2 regions of the Rossellomorea sp. YZS02 genome follow, and region 2 is predicted to be linked to the other one. Evidence: riboswitches for the same ligand, from Rfam matches in the RefSeq annotation. Region 2 holds a riboswitch; the other holds the start of a gene.
What was found. A riboswitch is a leader RNA that binds a small molecule or an ion and turns the genes downstream of it on or off. The one in region 2 is predicted to bind S-adenosylmethionine.

Region 1 (4,981 bases), on a different contig from region 2:
AGGTTATTTGATCAGTCAGATGACGCCACCGCCAAAACACTGATTGCGGATTATTTATGCCAGCAGCTATCAACTGACGCGATTCCAAAAATCGAAGCATTCCTAGAAGAAGGCTATGATGAAAACATGCTGTGCCTGGAAGAATCCCTTTACGTCAACTGCGTCATGAACGGGATGGATCATCCGAAACTTCCCCAGTGGAGAAGCCTCATCGAAGAAGTGGAAAAGCATTCTTTGGACGAACAACCACTCCTCGTTACACAACCCGTCCAAACAGGAGAAAAAGTAGGACGAAACGACCCATGCCCGTGTGGTAGCGGTAAAAAACATAAAAAGTGTTGCCTATAATAAATGAGGGACGGACCTCCGCATTTTCATGCGGAAGCCCGTCCCTCTCACGTTTATGTGTTGGATTCGGACGAAAATTGAGGTCCGTCCCCCGAACTGGAATGTTACTCCCCTATCAATTTGATTTTGGAGGTCCATCCCTCTACTCCATCCACTCTGGCTTACCAAAACCTTTGAATTCTTTGTCGATGACTTTTTCGAATTGGTCGGCTTCGACGACGGCTTTGATGTCTTTGGCGAGTTGTGAGTCGACGTCTTTTGTGTTGACGACGACGCGGTTGCGGTATTGGTCGGGCATGTCTTCAAGCTGGAGGGCATCCAGCAGGTCCATATCGGCTGCCAATGCGTAGTTTCCGGGCACCGCTGATAGATCGACACTGTCTACGGCTCTTGGCAGCTGTGCCGCTTCGATTGGTTTAAATTGCAGATTTTTCACGTTTTCCTCAATATCTTTTTCGGAAACCGTCAATGGATCAGTGTCTGGTTTTAATGTGATCAGCTTGGCGTCCTCTAAGATTTGGAACGCACGTGCAGCATTCGTTGGATCGTTCGGGATGGCGATGGCACTGCCTTCTTTGATGCCTTCAATCGAATCAAACTTCTGTGAATAGATTCCCATGGGTGCCGTTGGTACGACGATGACTTCGGATAAGTCCATGTTATGCTGTTTCGCGAAGGTTTCCATATAGATTTTATGCTGGAACAGGTTCGCATCCAGATCTCCCTGGGCAAGTGCGTTGTTTGGCTGGATGTAGTCACTGAATTCTTTCACTTCCACCGTATAGCCTTTTTCTTCAAGACCGGGCTTGATCGCCTTGGTCACCATGTCGCTATATGGACCGGATGTCGCTCCGATGGTTACTTCTTTTTTATCTTCCGAGCTTGCCTCTTCTCCCCCACAAGCCGCTAATACGCTCACGGTTAGTGCTAATGCTGCTAATAGAATCCACTTTTTCACTTGTTGTTCCCCCTATAGTAGTTATCGTTTATCGACTAATCGTGCAAATGCATCACCCGTGTATTGGATGAGTTGAACCAGACAAATCAGGATGACGACGGTCGTGATCATCACCGTGTTGTCATATCGGTAGTATCCGAAGCGGATGGCCAGGTCCCCGACCCCTCCTCCACCGACGATGCCGGCCATGGCGGAATAGGCGACTAAACTGATCGTTGTAATCGTGATGGCCTGTATGACCGCCGGACGTGCTTCCGGCAACAGCACATCTTTGATGATCATCCATGGACTTGCGCCCACTGAAACCGAGGCTTCAATGACCCCTTTATCAATCTCTCGCAATGACGTTTCTACCATTCTCGCGAAAAACGGAATCCCCGCTACAGAAAGGGATACCGATGCCGCTGTCGGTCCGATCGTAGTCCCGGTTAATAGTTTGGTTAAAGGTAAGAGTGCCACTAATAGTATGATGAACGGTACCGAGCGGACCATGTTTACGACGAATCCTACGACCTTTTTAATAAAACCGTTTTGCAGGAAAAGTCCCTTGTCTGTGACGAATAGGAGAATTCCCAAAGGCAACCCCACTATGATCGCTACAGCCAGTGAAATCCCCACCATATACACCGTTTCGAAAAAGGCTTTATTCAACTCTGGCAAAATAGCAGTCAATGAATCAGGCAGCATCCTCGAGCACCTCCAGGCTTTGTGTCTTCGCAGTGATATATTGAACTGCCGCTTCGATCTCGTCAGGTGAGCCGATCAGCTCCATGATGAAAATCCCCAGTGGAACATCCTGGATATATTCAATTTTTCCGTGAAGGATATTCCCTCGGACCTTATATCGCTGAAACACCTCTGAAACAACGCTTTCCTCGGCGATGGATCCTTTGAATTGAATCTTGATGAGCTTCCCTTTTCTTGATTCCACCAGGTGCTGCGGCAGTTCGAATTGGAGAATCGTTTCGATGAACTGCTTCGTCAAAGGTTGTTTCGGATCAGCAAACAAGTCATACACCGGACCTTCCTCCACGATTTTCCCGTCCTGCATCACAGCCATCCGGTCGCAGATTTCTTTGACGACTTCCATCTCATGGGTGATGAGGACGATCGTCAATCCCAGTTCCTTGTTGATTTTTTTCAAAAGCTTTAAGATCGATTTGGTCGTATTCGGATCCAGGGCAGATGTCGCTTCGTCACAAAGTAATACTGATGGGTTGTTTGCAAGGGCCCTCGCGATTCCTACCCTCTGCTTTTGTCCGCCGCTGAGTTGAGCAGGATACGAATCCGCTTTATCTGAGAGACCGACCATCTCGAGGAGCTCGGTGACTCTCGGCTTGATTTTCGCTTTCGGCACATGTGCCGCTTTCAAGGCAAAAGCCAGATTGTCATAAACCGTCTTCGATTTGATCAGGTGAAAATGCTGGAAGATCATGCTCGTTTTCTGACGGGCGAGCCGGAGTCCTTTTGGCGAGAGCTTCGTAAAGTCCTGTCCATCAATGATGATCTCACCTGATGTCGGGGTCTCGAGTAGATTCAGGCAGCGGATCAATGAGCTCTTTCCCGCTCCGCTGTATCCGACGATGCCGAAGATCTCCCCTTTTCCGATGGTGACAGAAACGTTATCAACTCCAACCACCGTTTTCTTCTTTGTTTTATACGTTTTCACTAGATTCCGAATCTCGATCAATGTGCACACCCCTTTTTTGTCCAATAAAAAATGCCTCTTTCAACTGAAAGAAGCATCGCCTGTCTATCTCGACTTATCTCTCAGAATGAAATCATTCTGCAGGAATTGGCACCGTTCCATTTCTGGAGGTTGCCGGACGTCATAGGGCCTGATCCCTCGGTCACTCTGGATAATTGAAAGTATGTAATTTTCAAAAAATAATCTTATAAAGGATAATACTGGGTATGAGAAAGGAAGTCAATAGTTGTTTTTACGGTTATTTTTATGTAAGCGTTATCTTTATTTTCATATCAATGATCTTTTCATAAAGCTGTTTTTACAAAGATTTTTGCGATTCATATACAGACTAAGATTTATAGGGTGTGGTGCAGGAGGGTGAAGAGAACAGTCCCGCTTTCCACGGACGTTCGGCCGATCCTCCTCAGCATAAACCGCTTCCGGGGTCTCGGCACGCCCGTTTTCCGTAGGAGTCTACGTAGTTCCCTTCACCCTCTAGAGTAGTAAGTGTGGACAGAGCAAAATAGATCGTGAACGTCGGTTATGCAAGGTTAAAGTAAGTACGATTAATTAAAATCGTTCATTACAACGAATGAAAAAGCAGTGGCATAAGAAATCTCCCCATTTCCTTTATGATAGTAAAACATTTCGTCTGTATAGTTGATTGGAGCGGAAGGTGCTCGACTCCTGCGGGAATAGCTGGACAGGTGAGACCCCGCAGGCGAAGCCGAGGAGGCTCACCGCCAGCCCCGCGGAAAGCGAGCACCTGTAGCGGAAATCAACCGCCACTCGCTACATCCAAAACCAACTATGTTTACGAAAACAGTGTTTCACAAATAAAAAAACTGCCCCCTCCCATACACCAGGGAAAGAGCAGGATCCATATTTTAACGTTTCTTCACTGATTCCCTTTCAACAAGCTCGGTCGTCAATTTGTAATACGAATCGACTTCTTCCTTCATGAGCATTTGAAAGATGAGATGAACGGCCAGTGCACCGGCTTCATATTTTGGCTGACGCATGGTCGTCAATGGCGGGGACACGTATTCCGACAGTTGGATATCATCGAAACCGATGATGGAGATATCCCCCGGTACGGAAATGTTTTTTTCGTTCAGTGCCTGCAAGCCGCCGATGGCCATTTCATCATTTGCGTAGAAGATGGCCTGGGGGACATCCCGTTGGGCAATCAGCATTTTGGTCGCCTGATAGCCTCCTTCACGGGTGAAGCCCCCTGATACCTTCCATTTCGATTTATATTCGATGCCGTGCTTGTTAAGTGCCTCCCGAAACCCCTGGAAACGAAGCTCGTTGTCATGGGAGTTGTATGGTCCGCTGATAAAGGCGATATCCCTGCTTCCATTTTCGATCAAGTGCTCCGTTGCTACAAGCGCCCCGTGTACATTATCGACTTCGATCTGGGTGACGTAGTCGCTTTTGATCCCGCGATCGAGAACCACGATGGGAAAGCCTTCCCTTGCCGACTCGAGGATCGTCTCGTCACTGATATTATGAGCGAGGATAATGACACCGTCGACACGTTTCTCCTTCAGAAATTTCACAGCGGTCGACTGCACTCCACCGATGGAACTGCATGCGATCAAGTCATATCCGTTTGTGGAGGTGACATCCTGTACGCCTTTGATCAGTTCGGAATAATAAGGACCTGAGAGGTCGCTCAATATCAAAGCGATTGTATTGGTGCTTGTCCTTTTCAAATCGGAGGCAAGCCCGTTTTTTTGATAATTTAATTGTTTGGCTGCTGCTAATACTCTTTGTCTTGTTTCTTCGCTCACTTTCTTACTGTTGTTCAGTGCATAAGAAGCGGTCGAAACGGCGACTCCGGAAAGCTTGGCCACATCTTTGATGGTTGCCATAAGTTCACATCCTATTGCTTCTATAAATGAAGGCATCCTTCTTCTTTCCATTATACATGAAAGCGTTTCAATTATTTGGTTGTTTTTCGATCAGATACACGACCGCTTCGT
Region 2 (4,981 bases):
TGGAGAAACTCACTGAAAAAGCCCGACAAGGTGTTAAGGTCAGGGTTCTGTACGATGAGATGGGGTCCCGGCGAACGAGGCGCAGGTTCTTCAAGGACCTCCTCTCTGCAGGCGGCGAAGTGGAAGTATTTTTCCCTTCAAAGATTCCCTTTATCAATTTGCGCTTAAATTACCGCAATCACAGAAAGCTCGTAATTGTCGATGGGAAGGTCGGTTACGTCGGCGGTTTCAACGTCGGAGATGAATACTTAGGCTTAAATCCGAAGTTCGGTTATTGGCGGGACACTCATCTGAGAATTGAAGGAAGTTCAGCTCTGGCCATGCAGACCCGCTTCATACTGGATTGGAACCAGGCGAGCCGGTCCAAGAAGATTGCCTACGACTTGAGATACTTCCCCCTCTCTTCTTTTACGGGTGAAGCAGGGGTTCAAATTGTCACATGCGGCCCGGACTCGGAATGGGAGCAAATTAAAAACGGATATATCAAAATGATTTCGTCTGCCAAAAAGTCGATCCTCATTCAGACTCCTTACTTTATTCCGGACGTCAGCCTCCTCGATTCATTGCGAATCGCCGCTCTTACGGGAGTGGATGTCCGCATCATGATTCCGAATAAACCGGATCACTTATTTGTGTACTGGGCCACCTATTCCTATATCGGGGAACTGTTGAAAGCGGGAGTCAGGATTTATATTTACGATAACGGGTTCATACATGCTAAAACCATCGTCGTAGATGAAGCGATCTCGTCTGTCGGCACAGCCAATATCGATGTGCGAAGCTTCCGCTTAAACTTCGAGGTCAATGCATTTCTATATGACCAGGCACTCTCTGAAGACCTGGCCTCAGTGTTTAAGGATGATATTGAAAAGAGCAGGGAATTAACACTGGATGATTATCATCAAAGACCATTGATGATTAAGGTGAAGGAGTCCATATCGAGGCTTTTGTCCCCCATCTTATAAAAAGGGGTGTTTCGACATTGCCATGAGGTGCGGGAAAAAGGCATAATAGAGGTAATCTGCTATTGAATAGAGAGGAATGAAATCATGAGTGTTCATAAAGAAATTTCCAAGCATTCCATCAAGCAAAACCAGCTGGTTCAGCAATTCTTAAGGCTGGATGAAAAAAGGGAAAGCGCGATTGATGAAGCGGTTCAGCTGTGTTCAGCGGGGAAGCCGTTTACAACTGAGCGCATCAACCAAGTGACAAATGAGATAAATGTCCTTGCCCGTCAAGGTGTGGTTCCTCAAAGAAAAATTGTCACTTCAGAAATGGTTGAAGAATACGTTAGGCGGTTAACATAAGCCTAACCTCATTTCAGACAACATAAATAACCCTGACTCACAACTATCCATTTTCCTGGTGAAGTTGGGTCAGGGCTTTTTATTTTGTTGAGAAATTAAGCTTTTAATGCGCTATTCCACCCATCATAGACAAATACGGGCTGTGAATCGTTTTCCGCTCGTTCAATCACCACGTAGTTTTTATGAGCCACAACGGTTTGATCATCCGGCAAATCCAGCTTCTTTGCAAAATCCCTATCCATTTTAACAATGACGGTATTTTCTCTTAGCGTTGTGACGATGCCGTTGATGACGTGTTTCTTTCTTTTAAATTGAACTGTATCTCCAAGGTTTGCATTCTCTTTTGAGTAAACGAATGTGTTTTCCATTTTATTATCCCCTTTATATATATTTTATGAGTTTCTCTGTTTAATTGAAAGAATTTTCTAATAATATTATTTTAACGTGTATTTATATAAATATCAATGTATGACTTATCCTTTTTGTACCACAATTTCATAAAGTCGAAACCTTCCGTGGTGTTTTTTTTACATGGAGGGTTAAAATGAGTGCCTTCTCTTATATTTACTTCGATACAAAATAAGGAAAATCCTTCCTTTTACATAAAAAAACAGGCACCCTGAGTACTGGATGCCTGCCATTTCTTTATTAATAGGCCAATGCGTTCTTCTTCTCTTCTTTCATGAGAACGAAGCATAGGAAGATACCTATAAGTGATAGTACAGCAAAGAATAGGTACACCGTGTATATGGAGTAAGTTTCATAGATGAACCCTCCGACAAAGGTGCTGAACCAATTACCGAGACCGTTCCCGATGGCAGAATATACGGTGACGGCTGTGGCGGTTATGTGAGCCGGTGTGATTTCTTTAATGTAACGCAGTCCTGCGGGAATGAATAAGCCGATGGCAAGACCCTGCATCACTGCCGAAGAGTATACGAGCCAAAGACTTGGTTCCGTGAAGTAAAACAGCCATCGGATCATGGAAGCGGCACCTGCAAGAGCTGCGACGGTCAGGAGACCAAACTTATCAATCCACCCTCCTGCAATCCTCATGAACGGTACTTCAGATAATACGGCGATTAAAAACGCGAGGCCAATTCCAGCGTACGTACCACCGGAATTTTCTACAAATAGCCCAAAATAAACATTGTTGGCTAAATTCGGTCCGAACACCAAAAAGGTTACGGCCAGGAAGATCAGAAATTTCTTCATCGTAAATAATTCCTTCATCCCCGCTTTTAAGTCGAGCTTAGCAGCCGCTCTCTCTTTAGGAAAACGGAAGGAGAGGAATCCTGAAAGGACCAGGCAGATAAAGAACGAGTAGAAAATGATCGTTGGTCCGATGAACCCCTCCGAAAGCCTTCCCATGATGAAGACCGCAATTCCGAATCCGAGAGATCCAAACAGACGGATATTTCCGTAGTTATACCGGACTTTACTTGTGTACTTCAGACTGATGCTATCCGAAACAGGAATGATGGCACTTTGGAAGATCGCAACCAAAATCGCAACGATCAGCAACCCATAGTAGAAGTCCATGAACAAGTAACCAAGGGCAAAGATACCCGCTATTAAAGAAGTCATTCCTAACACAAGGGTTGGACGGTTGGTTGTGTCGCTTACCATCCCCCATATCGGCTGAAAGAAGATCATCATGATGGGACCAACGGACATGATGGTCCCAATTTGATAACCGTTCAGTCCTACGCTTTCACTTAAATACACACTGAGTAAAGGGTAGAGGCTCCCCACCCCGAAAAACGTCAATAAATAAAAACCTTGTAACGTGAAAATTTGATTTCGTACTGTTCTTTCCACTTCCGTATCCCCCAAGATGTTTTTTGTCTATTTTATAGTAGACCTTGACCGGGCAATTGTCTATGAGTTTATGCCTTTTTATGGATAAAGTCATGGTTCATGAATGCGACAACCGGCTGCGCCACCCAGTCCCCACAAGCAACTCCGCTTTAGTTTGAAAATATTTCCGGTTTGACTTTTTTAATTAAACCCTTTAAAGTATGTAAGTATATTTTAAATCAACTAAATAACATATCTTCTTATCCAGAGAGACGGAGGGACTGGCCCAAAGATGTCTCGGCAGCGGACTCATATAGAGTGCTGTGCCACATCCAGCAAGTGTAATGCTTGAAAGATAAGAGGAGTGTTTCGTTTGAATGAAACCTCTTCTTATGTTGGAAGAGGTTTTTTTATTTGGTTTTTTTCTTATTACGACGACAAAGGAGTGTTAGGCATGAATCAAGAAAAAGGAAATTTATTGGCTTTATTGCCCTTGATCATATTTGTATCACTGTTCCTGGGAGCAGGCATTATCTCAGGAGACTTCTATGCGTTCCCTGTACTCGTTTCCATCATCATTGCATCCGTTGTGGCACTCTTGATGAACCGAAAAGAGACGTTGACAGCGAAGATTGAACGGTTCGCTAAAGGAGCCGGACACCCGGATATTATGATAATGGTCTTTATCTTCTTATTGGCAGGTGCGTTTTCCGGTGTGGCTGAAAAGATGGGAGCCGTTGATTCAACCGTCAACTTCGCTCTATCCGTGCTTCCGGGGAACTTGATCATTGTTGGATTATTCATCATCGCCGCTTTCATTTCCTTATCAATGGGAACGTCCATGGGTACAATTGCAGCACTGGCACCGATTGGAGTAGGAATCAGTTCCGGCGCAGATATTTCAATGGCCCTGACCATGGCCACTGTCATCGGAGGAGCAATGTTTGGGGATAACTTATCATTCATCTCTGATACGACCATTGCCGCTGTCCGTACCCAGAAAACGGAGATGAAGGACAAATTCAAAGTGAACTTCTTCATTGTATTACCGGCAGCGATCGTCACCATGGTCATTCTTTTTATTCTAACAATGGGGACTCCATCCTCTGTACAAGCAGAAAGTTTTGATTGGGTAAAAATCATTCCTTACCTCGGAGTCATAATCGGGGCGCTTGCAGGTTTGAACGTATTTGTCGTCCTGTTAGGCGGGATCCTGTTAGCAGGGTTCATCGGATTCGTGGATGGAAGCTTTACCCTTTCCAGTTATTTCGTCAGTGTAGCCGACGGAATGACTGGGATGGCAGAGATTGTGATCCTTTCGATCATGATTGGTGGAGTAGTCGAGTTGATCCGTCATAACGGGGGGATTCAGGCGATCCTTTATCTCGCCACCCGCAAGATTAAATCCCCTCAGGGAGCACAGCTTGCAACAGCGGGGTTAGTCAGCTCGACGAATCTTTGCACAGCGAATAACACCATTTCAATCATCATCGCAGGTCCACTGGCTAAAACTCTTAGCGATAAATATGGTGTGGATGCCCGTAAATCAGCGAGTATCCTGGATATTTTCTCTTGTGCCGTTCAAGGCTTGATCCCATACGGGGCACAGGCATTGCTCGTGGCAGAAGTAGCCGGTATATCGCCGATCAGCATCATCCCATATGCCTTCTATCCTGTATTAATTGCGATTTGCGGATTGATTGCGATTCAGTTCGCCCTTCCGAAGTTCACTCGACATAGGGCACCTGATGGAGATCCTGTCCGTTCTTCATAATTGGTTGGAAAGAGACAAATCCTTTGGATTTGTCTCTTTTTCTATCATTTTATGGGTGTTAGATGGTGTGTTGAGTTTGATTAATTATGTATATATTTGG

Region 1: linked by a shared signal. The riboswitch ahead of SLH55_RS06645 (methionine ABC transporter ATP-binding protein) and the one ahead of SLH55_RS20655 (Na+/H+ antiporter NhaC family protein) in region 2 are both predicted to bind S-adenosylmethionine.

The regions. Positions count from the first base shown of each region.
Region 1 is NZ_JAXBLY010000005.1:60,518-65,498, reverse strand. It holds gene SLH55_RS06660 (SEC-C metal-binding domain-containing protein) at 1-348, shown strand, start outside; gene SLH55_RS06655 (MetQ/NlpA family ABC transporter substrate-binding protein) at 491-1,306, opposite strand; gene SLH55_RS06650 (methionine ABC transporter permease) at 1,328-1,993, opposite strand; gene SLH55_RS06645 (methionine ABC transporter ATP-binding protein) at 1,983-2,996, opposite strand; SAM riboswitch class I at 3,067-3,172, opposite strand; gene SLH55_RS06640 (LacI family DNA-binding transcriptional regulator) at 3,881-4,870, opposite strand; gene SLH55_RS06635 (alpha-glucosidase) at 4,938-4,981, opposite strand, start outside.
Region 2 is NZ_JAXBLY010000026.1:203-5,183, reverse strand. It holds gene cls (cardiolipin synthase) at 1-965, shown strand, start outside; gene SLH55_RS20670 (YpbS family protein) at 1,050-1,307, shown strand; gene SLH55_RS20665 (DUF2187 family protein) at 1,403-1,675, opposite strand; gene SLH55_RS20660 (MFS transporter) at 1,956-3,128, opposite strand; SAM riboswitch class I at 3,365-3,469, shown strand; gene SLH55_RS20655 (Na+/H+ antiporter NhaC family protein) at 3,562-4,881, shown strand.